Regions from separate parts of the Lactiplantibacillus sp. B652 genome, predicted to be linked through region 1. Evidence: predicted binding sites of a transcription regulator. Region 1 holds the regulator's gene; the other holds the start of a gene.
What was found. Region 1 encodes LexA, which represses DNA repair genes until DNA is damaged. Its sites were predicted from a motif close to CNAACANNTGTTNG; they were not measured.
Positions count from the first base shown of each region.

Region 1 (7,384 bases):
GTTAGTGTATCATCGGAAGAACCGTCGTTGACGAAAACGTATTCCGTGGTGATGTCATTAAAAGCTTCCGGATTGTCGGCCAGCACCTTCTCGACAGTGTTGTAGAAAATTTCAATCGTAGGTTCCTCGTTGTAGCAGGGAACAACTAGACTCATGGTTTTCATAATTATTGAATCCGACCTTTGCATTATTATTAGTTTAGTCAATGACCACACGGGGTATAAAGTGCGACGCCGTGTCGTCAGTTGAAAATGTGGACCACGTTTGCACGCTAATGGTAAACGGGCCAGATGGTTTCAACCAGTATGAATATCATAGCCTGAATTCAGACATAAAGCAATCAGTTCTCAAACGACAAAAATTGTAATAATGAATAATAATGGAACTAGCTGCCCCGGACGATTGATTTGAGTAACAAATTGAACGATCACTAGCGCAATCATTAACACGCGAAAAGAAGGACTCACAACGCTTAATTGCGATGTGGGGCCCTTTTGTTGGAATATGAATCTGGAGCCGCGGATGTCGGTCTCATCCACCTCTCACAGTTTCCGTAAAATGACTCGATTTCTCACTTAATGATACAAATTAAACATATAGAAATCTTAACTATTTGTGACCACCGCTTTGGTCATCTGACTCACTGCATGTACGCGTGAAACCACCAGCGAGGTCGCCGTCAGCGAGCCCTCCAAAAGGCCTAAAATAGTCAGCGGTGAGACGGAATCCCCGATACGCACTTGCCAATCAACCATGGCATGATAATCAGTCGTCTCGATTTGGAGGACAAACTGTTGACCATTCAATGCAGTAATCGTCAAATGCCGCGGTGACAGAGCGACAATCTCGCCATCGAGGGGCGCACTGATGATCCTGTCATTTGGCTGAATGCGCATCAATGGCGTTTGATGCGCTACCGATGGCAATGACTGGATGGTCCTGGCGGAACCGGTAACGGGTTGGTGTAGACGAATTTGATACTGACGACGGAATAACCCCATGATTGCTCGCTCCTTACTAAATGATTAACGCTTACTTCAACTTTTCATGCCAAGCATAACTTATGGGACCCGTTTCAGGTCAAGCTAGGGCAATCATAAATGTATGGCAACATGATATAATAGTTGAGAAATCTTCGGATAGTTAATGAACATGGCCTGAAAGGGTGGTTGCATGGATTTTGTGGATTTAACACCGATTGCCTTAGAACATACGCCGCTTGGCACGCGTAATCAGTTGCCAGAAGTACATGCGTGGCAGCTAGATTGGGACAAACTCGCACGGCTGATTCGCGATAACCAGGATGTGATGGCTCAAGTGGAAGCCGGACTCGCAGAAGATTGGCTCAATACGCATGGCACGATTTGGGACAGTACAACGGGTTACCATCGTTATCCAAATGATAACCGTGAATTTGATGATACGGTCTTCTGGGCGGCCTCCACTTGGGCAACACCGGCAATTGTGGTAACCTTTCATAATGAGATTAGTCAGGCATTCAGTTGTTACCGCGTGGGTAAGGACCCGGATTTTCATTATTTGGGACCACTAGGCCGGGCACATTAAGGCTAGCTTCAGTCTGAATAAATTGGAGGAACGAACGTGAAAGTTGGAATTGACAAGTTGCATTTTGCAACCTCACATCTATACGTTGATATGGCAGAGTTGGCAACGGCACGTCAGGAAGAACCTGACAAATATTTGATTGGAATTGGTCAGTCACGGATGGCGGTCATCCCACCGAGTCAGGATACGGTGACCTTAGCCGCAAACGCTGCTGCGCCGATGTTAACAGCCGCTGACATTGAAGCAATCGACTTGCTGATTGTTGGAACGGAGTCAGGCATTGATAACTCAAAGGCCAGTGCCATCTATGTAGCCCGGCTGTTAGGATTGAATCGCCGGGTCCGTACCATTGAAATGAAGGAAGCCTGTTATGCGGCTACGGCAGGATTGCAATTGGCGCAAGACCACGTCCGCGCTCATCCTGATAAGAAAGCACTCGTTATTGGTAGCGACATTGCACGCTACGGACTCAACACACCTGGTGAACCCACTCAGGGCGGCGGTGCAGTCGCCATGTTAGTCAGTGCTGATCCTCAAGTCTTAGCGCTGGGGACCGAATCATGTGTGCTGAGTGAAGATGTCATGGATTTTTGGCGACCGTTGTATCATACAACTGCCTTGGTGGACGGCAAATACTCATCAAACATCTATATCGATTATTTTCAAGATGTCTTCAAGGGATACTTGCAGAAAACGGGCATGCAGCCAGAAGATTTAGCGGCGCTCGTCTTTCATTTGCCATATACAAAGATGGGACTTAAAGCACTTCGGAGCGCCTTGCCATTAGTAGATGATGCCCAACAAGCGAGTTGGCTCGCCCATTTCGAGCACGCTCGGCAACTAAATCGACAGGTGGGTAACTTGTACACCGGCTCATTGTACTTGAGTTTGTTGTCACAATTGTTGACTGATGACAAATTAAAGGCCGGTGACCGCTTAGGCTTATTCAGTTATGGTTCCGGGGCTGAAGGTGAATTCTTCACGGGTGAGTTGCAACCAGATTACCAAGCCGGCTTGGATGTTGGGTTACCACAACGGTTAGCACGCCGTCAACGGGTCAGTGTGTCCGAGTACGAAAAGCTGTTCAACGGACAGTTAGCTTGGCGCGCGGATGACCAGACCATTGATGTGGCCGATGATCCTCATCGATTCGTCTTGACTGGTCAGCAGGATGAGCAACGCCAGTACTTGGATCGTGAGGCTTAATAAAAAAGCGCTTGTTACTAGCAAGATGGCTAGAACAAGTGCTTTTTGTTATTTGAAATTATTAGCGGTAATGACACCATCTTTGACACTCAACAAGGTCTTATCTGTCGTATCAGGTTGCAAAAGTTGAATCGTATAGCCAGCAGCTAAATTCTTTTTAAGCGACTTGGATAGGGACTTGAAATTGGAAGTGATTGTCGTGATGGCCTTCTGGTTTTCATCAGGATACGATTTGATCGTTTTTAACGATTTGACGTATTTTTTACCGGTTGGAGTAATCGTATATGTCTTAGTGGCTTTCGTGAAGGCGACGGTACCAATTGACTTGTAATTTTCCTGCAACTGTTTGAGAATATTTTCTTCGTTCAACTTAGTCGTCGCAGCCTCACGCTTGGCGCTACCTTCATTAAAGACAACTTGTGAGGAACTTAAACTCGTCGTTTTAGACTTACTCGTGCTGGAACTGCTTGTCGAACTCGAAGCAGTCTGGCTGGTGGTTGCGGCGTGTGACTGGTTATAAGGCCAGTATGGCAATTTGATCACCGCATAGATGGTGACCACCGCGCTCAGAACCGTTACGACTGTCAGAAACTTCCAACCACCACCGGTTTGACGTGCGTAAATCACAGAAAATAATGCTAATAGAAAAACAATCAAGCCCATAATGGCTAGGAACAACATGTAACCAACTCCCAATGTTTGAAATAGTATAATCATTATACCATTGAACTATCGACCAGTTCGGGTGGAATTCAAATATTTTATCTTTGGCAGCCAGTGCAATGCCAAAATCATCACATGACCCATGACTTGTACTGGTTTGTAGCGGGGCCGGAAAGTGGAATCAGCCGTATCGCCCAGATTAATTGGCACGACCTACAATTAAACGTCTCCGAAGTGGTGATTGTTTGACTGAAAAATAAAAAAGGTGGCACAAGGCCACCTTAAATTAGTGTTTATTGATAGAGCATATCACGGTAGAGTCCCACAACTTTACCTAATACGGAGACGTTATTTAAAATAATTGGCGCCATCGTATCATTTTCTGGCTGTAGGCGGTAATGGTCTGCTTCCTTGAAGAACCGCTTGCAAGTGGCTTCGTTCTCGTCGGTCATCGCAATGATGATGTCGCCATTGTCAGCCGAGCTTTGACGGCGAACGATGACTTGGTCACCATTCATGATGCCAATGTTGATCATACTTTCACCGCGAATCGTCAGCATAAACAGATCGCCGCCAAATGATTCGAGTTCTTTTGGAATTGGAAAATAGTCAGTTGCTTCTTGGACTGCGAGAATTGGCTGGCCGGCAGTGACGGTCCCAAGCACTGGAATCTGGTGGGGCGTTGTTTCGACTCCGAGGGCTTCAAAACCAGCAGGCGTGACTTCGATTGCTCGCGGCTTAGTCGGGTCCTTTTGAATTAACCCTTTCTTTTCAAGCCGTGAAATATGTCCGTGAACGGTGGAAGTCGAAGATAAGTCAACGGCTTCGCCAATTTCACGTACGGTTGGCGGATATCCTTTTTCATTGACGCGTTCATAAATAAAACGGAGAACGGCCATTTGTTTGCTTTCCGATGTTTTACTCATCTTGGCACCTCATTTTTTTGTCATTAATGGTTAAACCAATTGTAGCATAGCGTTTGCCAGCTTTCAAACAAATGTTCGGTTGACAAACACAATTAATTGATTTAGTGTCCATTTTCGTGTATATTGCTTTGATGAAGGGAGCTGCTGCTTTGATTTCAAAAGAATTAATCGCTCGGATCAATGAGTTGGCTCATAAGGCGAAAGCTGAAGGGCTCACCGAGTTAGAAGAAGCGGAACGACAAGAGTTACGCGAAAAATATTTAAAAGAATTCCGGGCTGGGTTTCGGCAACAAGTCGAAATGCTTCAGGTCTATGATAAGGACGGTAAGGAAGTTACCCCAGAAAAGGTCCGCCAGGTTCAACGTGATCGCGGTCTCCGGGATGATTAACCGATTTCAGGAAAATTTGCCAACTGACAAATTTTCCTTTTCTTTTATTATTAATTTGTGTAGACTAGTTTAATGAAGACTGTAATAAGGGAGGGGAATGACTGTGTCTACTGGAATTTGGATTTTAATCGTCGTGATCGGTGTATTGGTCGGTTTAACCGGTGGTTTCTTTGGTGCGCGACACTATATGCAAAACTACTTGAAGCAAAACCCGCCGATTAGCGAAGAAATGCTTCGGAGCATGATGATGCAAATGGGTCAGCGCCCATCCGAAAAGAAGCTTCATCAGATGTTGAACTCGATGAAGGCTGCTTCTAAAAACGATAAAAAGTAAGCATTCAAAAAAGTGCCGGTCGCAAGTTGCAACCGACACTTTTTTGATGGCTAGACCTATTTCTTGGTACTAGCAGGATCAACGTATTTGAAGGATGGATCAATTTGTCGATCCAAGTCATCAAACGCCGTTAACATTTGTGTTTCAATTAGTTTTTGACCGGCATCATCGAGTTTGAGCTTGCGGTCAACGTAAATTGGTTCACCGAAGCGTACGGTGACTTGCTGGCGACTAAACAGTTGTTTGAAGGTCAATGGGCCTTGATATACCGTTGGAACGAGTGGGACACCCGCCATCTTGGCAATCACGGTCGCACCGCCTTTTAATTCTTGCGAGTGGCGCGTTCCTGAAGGGTACATAATCAGTGATAATTTGCCGCTTCGCAAAAATTTGACGGGCGTCTTGATGGCGGACGGACCGGGGTGTTTCCGGTTGACTGGAAACGCATTGGCATGAACCAGGATGAACCGCAAGACCGGATTTTTAAATAATTCTTCCTTAGCCATAAAACTGAATTTCATTGGACTGCCGGCGAGGGCGTAGTACAGCGGATCGAACCAAGTACGGTGCGGTCCAACCAGGATATAAGCGCCTTCGGGAAGGTTTTCGCGTCCTTGATAACGGGGGCGACCATTGATTGCCGTGATGATGAGCCGGACGAGCCCGCGCATGAATGAATAAAACATGACGATCTTCCTTTCAATTACTAACTGCTCACAGTATGACGAAATTTGATAAATTCTGCAAGTTAATTGTATGATAACGTTGCAGTGAATTCAGAAGAGAGGTGGCCGAACATGGCAGATGTCACGTTACACGCCGATGAGCGGATTGACCAACTATATAGTAAACAAGTTCAAATTATTCAGAGTTCCCAAGTCTTTGCGTTCTCATTAGACGCGGTCTTATTGGGGGACTTCGCCCAGGTTGCGAAGGGGGCTAAGAGTCAAATCGTCGACCTGTGTGCTGGCAATGGTGCCGTTGGGTTATTTGTCAGTGCCAAGACGCACGGCCACATCACCGCTGTCGAAATCCAACCGCGCCTTGCGGATATGGCCGAACGGAGCGTTATTTTGAATGATTTGACGGTGCAGATGACGGTACTTAATGAAGACTTATTAAAAATTACGCAGCAACTACCCAAAGATTCCGTGGATACGGTGCTGTGTAATCCACCTTATTTTAAGGACCAGCCACAGAGCGTCAAAAATCCCAATCCGCACCTGGCCATCGCGCGCCATGAACTTTCGGCCAACTTGGATCAGATTTTAGCTGTGACAAGTGATTTACTTAAAATGAATGGCAAAGCCTACTTTGTTCATCGTCCAGAACGTCTAGATGAATTATTCACCTTAATGCAGACTCACCGTTTAGCACCAAAACGGCTGCGATTCGTGCATCCCAAGGCTGACCGGGAAGCGAACATGGTCCTGATCGAAATGATCAAGGACGGCAAACCAAACGGCGTTCGAATTTTACCGCCGTTAGTCGTTTACCACGCCGATGGCACCTATGGAAAAGAGGTGCACACGTTACTTTATGGCGAAACAAAAGCATAAACCAGTTGAATCTGAACCAGCGACGCCAGCTACTACGGCTTCTAAGCGACGGACGAAAGGTAAGCAGGTCGCACTAAAGCCGCGGTCAAAAAAGTCGCAGTCGACACAACCAAAGTCGAAGTCCCAAAAATTGAAGCCGGTAAAGCCAAAGTCGAAACAAAAAAAGCTGAAGGCCAACGCGTCGACAGCCGATTCACAATCTTCCACAGAGTCAATGGCCAAACAAACTGCTGATACACATCATGCTGACCAAGTGACTGGCAAGCAGTACTACTTTTATGTGTTGCTCTGTGCAGACGCGACCCTCTATGGCGGCTTTACAGACAATCTGGAACGGCGGCTCGCGACCCACAATGCCGGGAAGGGTGCCAAGTATACGCGGGTCAAATCACGACGGCCCGTTAAAATGATCTACCATGAAACTTTCAATGATAAATCAAGCGCCTTAAAGGCCGAATATGCCTTCAAACATCAATCGAGAGCTGCCAAGCTAAAATACTTGTCAGCACACGATGTAAAAATTTAGCAAAGTTTTCACAATTTATGATTTTATTTCTGGCATTTACTGTTATAATGTTTAATGTATCAATATATAGGAGGAATTTTTGTAATGAAAATTATTGCATATGCTGTACGTGATGACGAACGTCCATTCTTCGATACTTGGATGAAAGAAAACCCAGATGTTGAAGTAAAATTAGTTCCAGAATTACTTACTGAAGACAACGTTGACTTAGCTAA
Region 1 covers NZ_JAMSKY010000003.1:154,774-162,157, forward strand. The annotation lists gene MZO40_RS05545 (glycosyltransferase family 2 protein) at 1-164, opposite strand, end outside; gene MZO40_RS05550 (hypothetical protein) at 606-1,001, opposite strand; gene MZO40_RS05555 (hypothetical protein) at 1,174-1,566, shown strand; gene MZO40_RS05560 (hydroxymethylglutaryl-CoA synthase) at 1,603-2,772, shown strand; gene MZO40_RS05565 (hypothetical protein) at 2,821-3,453, opposite strand; gene lexA (transcriptional repressor LexA) at 3,729-4,361, opposite strand; gene MZO40_RS05575 (DUF896 domain-containing protein) at 4,493-4,750, shown strand; gene MZO40_RS05580 (YneF family protein) at 4,848-5,084, shown strand; gene MZO40_RS05585 (1-acyl-sn-glycerol-3-phosphate acyltransferase) at 5,141-5,770, opposite strand; gene MZO40_RS05590 (tRNA1(Val) (adenine(37)-N6)-methyltransferase) at 5,882-6,643, shown strand; gene MZO40_RS05595 (GIY-YIG nuclease family protein) at 6,858-7,169, shown strand; gene MZO40_RS05600 (D-2-hydroxyacid dehydrogenase) at 7,254-7,384, shown strand, end outside.

Region 2 (7,384 bases), 200 kb from region 1:
AATTCGTCTTGAATAATCTTCTTCGATTGGTATGGCTTCCAGTTTTTAATGCTTTCGTCAGGCAAATACATGACGGCCAAATCAATGCGGTTATTTTCTAGTCGTTCCCAAATTTCTTTGCGGGTCAACATGTGTAGCGAAATAATGACATTTGGATTGGCTTCATAATACTTGATTGCAAAGTCTTCAAACACGTGATCTTCAATTGAAGCCAGCACCCCAATATTAATCGTTCCTTGGGTGGCGCTGGTCGTTTGTTGAATCTCGTCGGTCGCTTTGTTCAGGACATCGTAAATACTGTGTGTGGCATTTAACATGGTGTAACCCGCATCAGAGAGTCGTAACTTCTTACCCACTGAATAGAATAATGGGGCCCCAACCGTGCGTTCCAACTTTTTAATTTGTTGCGTCAACGCTGGTTGCGTAATACCCAAAATTTGAGCAGCCTGTGTGTAATTCATTGTTTCGGCTAATTGCAAGAAATACGTTAACGTTTTCGAGGAGAAAATACTTTCTTGAGTTGTCTTCATGAATTTTACCTGATCCTTTCTTCTTATCGCCATCTTATGATACCTATAATTTTATACAAGATTCATGGTGAAAGCAAGCGGTTGTTATCGGTAAATAAAGCTTAACTAATTCATAATCTTTTACATTGCCATAACTTTATCTTAATCGAATACGGATTAACGTGCAAGCATTCGCATTGGCAACTAAACAGTTAACGGAATTGGGTGAACTTGCATTGCAACGGGTTCCCCTTCTGTATCGGTATCGACCACGAAGGACCCGTTTGAATACCGTGCGCTGACCGGATGATCATCGCTTAAAATCGAATGGTGCTTACCCCGGTCTGTCAAGACATCGAAGGCCACGCCACTTGCATCGGCAGCCACTAAGACGTAATCAGCGACCCGGTGCGGATGACTCTTCAATTCACGTAAGACTTGAACCCCACGACGAGCCCGACTGGTGACCGGAATATCTGCGACCTTCATTTTCTTAAATGAACCGCGCTGCGTAATCATGTCTAACAAGTCGGTCTCATTGGCAATTGTCGCACGTACGATGGCATCGTCGCGAAGATCCATTGACTTAACGCCGACTGCTTTGGCACCAATCGTTGGCACTTCACTTAAATCGTAACGTAAGCCATAGCCGTGTTGCGTGACTAGCACTAAAGTTCCAGTTGGTGCAGCTGGCAGATAATCGACCGTGACGACACTCGCATCGTCTGATTTCAGTTTGATAAATTGACTGGCGCGGGTCTTATACGTCCGACCAGGGGTGTAGTCCGCAAACGCCGTCTGTTTAATGTAACCGTCACTAGTGGCAACTAAGAACTTACCGGTGGCTTTCAGATTTTCAAAACTGTAGACCCAGGTAATGCGTTCGTTGTCCGCAAGCCCAATCGTCTGCGAAATATGCTCGCCAGTATCTTTCCACTTGGCATCTGAAATCTCATAGACTGGCCGATAGATTAGATGACCCATATTCGTGAACATCATCAAATGGTCTAACGTACTATTCTTAGCCAAATAGATTGGATAATCTTCGTCTTTTAGCCCATTATCATCAGGTTCAGAAGCCGAATAGGAGCGTAAACTAGTCCGTTTGATATAGCCATCATGACTAATCATCACGACGACATCTTCTTGCGGAATGACCACTTCGGTTTTAACCTTCAACTCTTGAATCTCATTTTGAATTTCGGTCAAACGACTGGTTGGATAGGCTTTTTGAACGGCCTTTAGTTCCCGCCGCAATACCTTATCGAGTTCTTTGGGTTCAGCCAGAATCAATTGATAAGTTTCAATCGACTTAGCTAAGTCCGCAGCTTCCTTTTCCAACTGGGTCACGTCGGTATTCGTCAAGCGGTATAGTTGCATCGTGACGATGGCTTCAGCTTGAATTTCAGTGAAATCAAATTGACTGACCAAGTTCTGCTTGGCGTCTTTTTTATCCTTGCTGCCCCGGATTGTCTTGATAACTTGATCCAGAATCGACATCGCTTTGATCAGCCCTTGAACGATATGCTGACGATCAGCTGCCTTTTGCAAGTTGAACTTGGTCCGACGAGTGATGACGTCGCGCTGATGTTCTAAGTAGGCCGATAAAATCGTCTTCAGTCCAACGTGTTCAGGACGTTGATGATAGATAGCCACCATGTTGAAGTTATACGTGATTTGCAAGTCGGTGTTTTTGAGCAAGTAAGTCAAAATACCTTCCGCGTTAACATCGCGCTTCAATTCAATCACGACTGAGAGGCCTTTACGGTCACTTTCATCGCGGACTTCAGCAATTCCTTCGATCTTCTTTAAGATGCGAATCTCGTCAATTTTCTTAACGAGTTGCGCTTTGTTGACTTCATAAGGAATCTCAGAAACTTCGATTTGGGACTTATTACCCTTGAGTGGCACGATTTTCGTCCGCGACCGGACAACGATGCGACCACGACCAGTTTCGTAAGCTTGCTTGATACCAGCCAAGCCTTGGATAATCCCGCCAGTCGGGAAATCAGGCCCCTTCACAAAGTCCATCAAGTCTTCCAGACTCGCCTTGGGATGATTCATCAAGAACAAAATCGCGTCGATGACTTCACTCAGATTGTGCGGTGGAATTTCAGTGGCATAACCGGCTGAAATCCCAGTTGCACCGTTCACCAATAAGTTCGGGAACCGCGCTGGTAACACGGTTGGTTCATACTCGGTATCATCGAAGTTCAGGACCATATCAACGGTCTTTTTATCGATGTCTTGGAGCATTTCACCCGAAATTTTACTCAAACGAGCTTCGGTATACCGCATGGCAGCGGCCGGGTCACCGTCCATCGACCCATTGTTCCCGTGCATCTCGATGAGTGGTTCTCGTAACTTCCAATCCTGACTCAGACGCACCATCGCTTCGTAAATTGACGAATCACCATGGGGGTGAAAGTTACCCATGACGTTCCCAACTGACTTAGCAGACTTACGGAAGGCCTTATCAAAGGTATTGCCATCCTGATTCATCGCGTATAGAATCCGGCGTTGAACCGGTTTTAAGCCATCACGAATGTCAGGAAGTGCCCGCTCTTGAATAATATACTTAGAATAACGGCCGAAGCGGTCGCCCATGACGTCTTCAAGCGTTAATTCTTGAATTTTTGGCTGTTCTGTTGCCATTATACGACCTCCTCTAATGCTTTAATTGTTGTGCTAACTCTTGGTCAGCTTGCTGATGGGCGGATGAAACGGCTTCGTTATCAAGTAATGAGCCATCCTCATCTAACGTAAATTGAACGTTACTTTCGATCCATTTACGACGAGGTTCCACTTTATCACCCATCAAGGTCGTGACCCGTTTTTCGGCTAACGCTGCATCGTCAATACGAACCCGTACCAACGTCCGCTTTTCAGGATCCATCGTGGTTTCCCACAGTTGTTCTGCGTTCATTTCACCAAGACCCTTATACCGTTGCAGCGCGTAGCCCTTGCCAAACGTTTTGGTCTTAAGTGTCAATTCTTCATCGGTCCAAGCATATTCGGTCCGCATTTGCTTATTCTGCCGCTTCTGTAATCGATACAGTGGCGGTAAGGCGATGTAGATTTTGCCTGCATCGATCATTGGCCGCATGTATTTGTAGAAGAAGGTCAATAACAGAATTTGAATATGGGCACCATCGGTATCCGCATCGGTCATGATGATGACTTTGTCGTAGTTGCTGGCCTTAATATCGAATTCTGGACCAACCCCCGCACCAATCGTGTAAATCATCGTGTTGATTTCTTCATTTTTAACAATATCTGCCAGTTTGGCCTTTTCTGTATTTAACACTTTACCACGTAACGGTAAAATCGCTTGGAACTTACGGTCACGGCCTTGTTTGGCAGAACCACCGGCCGAATCCCCTTCGACGAGGAACAATTCATTTTTCTTCGCGTTCTTGGATTGTGCAGGCGTTAGCTTTCCGGATAGCAACCGTTCTTGCTTGTGACGGCGTTTACCATTCCGGCTCTCATCGCGGGCTTTGCGTGCGGCTTCGCGAGCTTGCCTTGCTTTGGTCGACTTACGGATCAGCATCTGCGCAAATTCGCCATTTTCCATCAAGAAGAATTGCAACTGCTCGCTCACGATATTGTCAACGATCGTCCGGGCTTCTGGAGTGCCTAGTTTTTCCTTGGTTTGGCCTTCAAATTGCAGTAGATTTTCGGGCACACGCAACGAAATAACTGCCGATAACCCTTCACGCACGTCGGAGCCTTCAAGATTTTTATCTTTATCCTTTAACAGGCCGACTTTACGGGCATATTCGTTAAATGCTTTGGTCCACGCGCTCCGGAACCCAACTTCATGAGTCCCACCATCTGGCGTCCGCACGTTGTTAACGAATGACAACAAGTTTTCGGAGTAGCCGTCGTTGTATTGTGCGGCGACTTCCACTTCCACGCCTTCTTTAGTGCCATCAAAGAACATGATGTCACCCAGCGTATCTTTATCCTCGTTGAGATAACTGACAAACGCTTTGATACCATCTTCGTAGTGGAAAACCAGTTCTTGTTCCTGGTTTTCTCGTTCGTCAGTTAACGTGATCTTAACGCCTTTCAACAAGAAGGCTGATTCACGAAGCCGTTCAGCTAACGTCTGAAAATTATAAACGGTGGTCGTAAAGATGCTGGCATCGGGCTTAAACGTCATCGTCGTCCCAGTTGGTTTGTTCGTCTTGCCCTTCTTTTCAAGGGTCCCAACTGGATGACCACCGTCCTTAAAGTGTTCCACGTAGCGATAGCCATCACGGATGATTGTGACAGTTAACTCAGACGAAAGCGCATTAACCACGCTCGCGCCGACGCCGTGAAGGCCCCCAGACGTCTTGTAGCCCCCTTGACCAAACTTACCGCCCGCGTGGAGGACCGTCAAAATAACTTCAGGGGTTGGAATACCGGAAGCATGCATCCCGACTGGCATTCCACGACCATGGTCAACGACGGTAATACTGTTATCTGCGTGAATCGTGACGTTAATCTCTTTCCCATAACCGGCTAACGCCTCATCGACCGCATTATCAACAATTTCATAAACTAGGTGATGGAGTCCGCGGCCGTCCGTGGAACCAATATACATTCCGGGACGCTTCCGAACGGCTTCTAATCCTTCAAGCACCTGGATTGAAGAATCATCATATTTTGGGCTTTTCTTGGCCATTCTCACAACTCCTTTTGAATTTTCTCATCTGTCCCATTCAGTCGAGCAACGGTAACCGTTTTAAAATAGTCCACCGATGCTGAACTTGTCAAGCGACAGTTGTCTTTTTAGATCTTATCTGCTGGCTTGTCATCTGTTAGCATACACTTAATTAATCCGTTTAGCAAACATATGTTCGTGCACGCCATAAAATTAATGCCACTTACTAGCTTACCTCATGTTGATTCTAAGCGCCAGTTCAATGAATAAACTTATTGTGATTCACGACAAGTTCTTAAAATGCGCGGATAATTTGGCTGTAGGCGCTTTAAAAGCTTGAATCACCGGCATTTATCCAATTAAAAATTATCAAAAAATCATTTTATTTTCATAATTCCAGCACATTCTATTATTTTTTTAAATCGATTTAGTCCCACAATCATCAAAAGAATGCTAAAATATTGAGTGATTCTATTGCAGGAGGAACCAATTTTGAAAATATTAATTATGCTGATCGTTGCCTACTTAATCGGCTCGATTCCTTCGGGTGTCATCATTGGCAAGCTATTCTTTCAAACTGATATCCGCTTAGCTGGAAGCGGCAATATTGGCACGACCAATACGTATCGCGTGTTAGGGCCGACTGCTGGGACGATCGTCATGGCAATGGACATCTTGAAAGGCACAATTGCAGCACTTCAACCGACGCTCTTATTTCATATGGCTAATCGCTACACCCTTTTGATCGGATTAGCCGCCATCCTGGGGCACACCTTTTCGATTTACATTGGTTTCAAGGGCGGTAAAGCCGTCGCAACCAGTGCCGGTATTCTGCTTGCCTACAATTGGGAGTTCTTCCTGATTGCGAGTGTCATCATGTTCATCTTAGTCTACACAACCAGTATGGTGAGTGTCGCCAGTATGACGGCATTTCCAATCGTCACCTTAATTGCCATCTTTTATTATCAAGACTGGCTACTTTCCGTGGTGGCACTTGTCCTGACATGCTTCATTTTTTACCGGCATCGCAGCAACATTGCTCGAATTAAAAACGGGACTGAGTCACTGGTCCATTTTGGGATTGGTTGGCGCCGCCAGCAACGCGCTAATCGCAAATAAATTAGAATTTAAAGGTCACACAATTGCGTGTGGCCTTTTTGTTTTGCACGTGGTAAGCTAGGTGCTGTGTTTTTGAGTTGTTTTTTAATTTTAGTTAAAGTAAGAAGTTACAGTATACTTGATTGTCATGCCACACTAAAAAGACCAACAAATTGAGATTCGTTGGTCTTTTTAGTGCGTTATCTAACTTTGCTAAAAGAAACTAATGTCATATTTCGCATCAAACGTCTTATTCGCACCAAGGCGATTAATGCCCATCTTATGGCTTAATTGGCCATCGCTGTCCACGTTATCCGCGATGCCCCACCATGGCTCTAAGCAGACGAATGGCGCTTCTGCGGGGTATGGTGACCACATGCCGACGTACGGTGCGTCTTCAATCGTCATCGCCACCCCATGATCATCTAAATCCGTTTCCAGCATTAAAGTCGTCTCATGATGATCTAGAGCCAAAATAACGGCATCATCTTTGAACAATTCGCGGTTCAGTTCAAGTGGTTTCGTCAAATCTAACTCATCCGCATTGGCCGCATCATTCAGCGGTGCCTTCAATGGAATATGTGAGTAAACTTGGCGTGGCGCCACTCGAATCTGGTAATCCGCCAAGTCCCCATTAGGATCCGCTAGCGGCACATTAAAAGCGGGATGTCCCCCGACTGCAAATAGCAAGTCCTGGTTGGCTGGATTATGCACGTTATAGTTAACGGTCAATTCATGATCCGTCAACGTATAAATCAGACGTAACCGAAATGCATACGGGTACATCGACCGGGTTGCACTGGTATCAGTCAATTCCAAGGTTGCCGTCGTTTCCGTTTGTTTCACGACGGAGAAATCGTTGTCCCGTGCAAAACCATGTTGGCCCATGTGATAAGCTTGACCGGCAACGGTATACTGGTCATCTTTCAAGCGGCCGACGATTGGAAACAGGACGGGTGCATGCCGTCCCCAATATTTCTTATCTGCTTGCCACATATATTCGATGCCATCATTTGACTTTACACTACTTAATTCGGCCCCCGCTTCATTGATTGAAACGGTCAGATATTGATTCTTTAATACGACTGTCATCCGTGTCAACGCCCCCTTTGATTATATTATA
Region 2 covers NZ_JAMSKY010000003.1:354,231-361,614, reverse strand. The annotation lists gene MZO40_RS06430 (LysR family transcriptional regulator) at 1-530, opposite strand, end outside; gene parC (DNA topoisomerase IV subunit A) at 714-3,164, opposite strand; gene parE (DNA topoisomerase IV subunit B) at 3,178-5,184, opposite strand; gene plsY (glycerol-3-phosphate 1-O-acyltransferase PlsY) at 5,656-6,282, shown strand; gene MZO40_RS06410 (aldose 1-epimerase family protein) at 6,475-7,353, opposite strand; gene hslU (ATP-dependent protease ATPase subunit HslU) at 7,380-7,384, opposite strand, start outside.
Region 2: the regulator LexA is predicted to act here: its motif matches at 5,349-5,362, upstream of parE (DNA topoisomerase IV subunit B).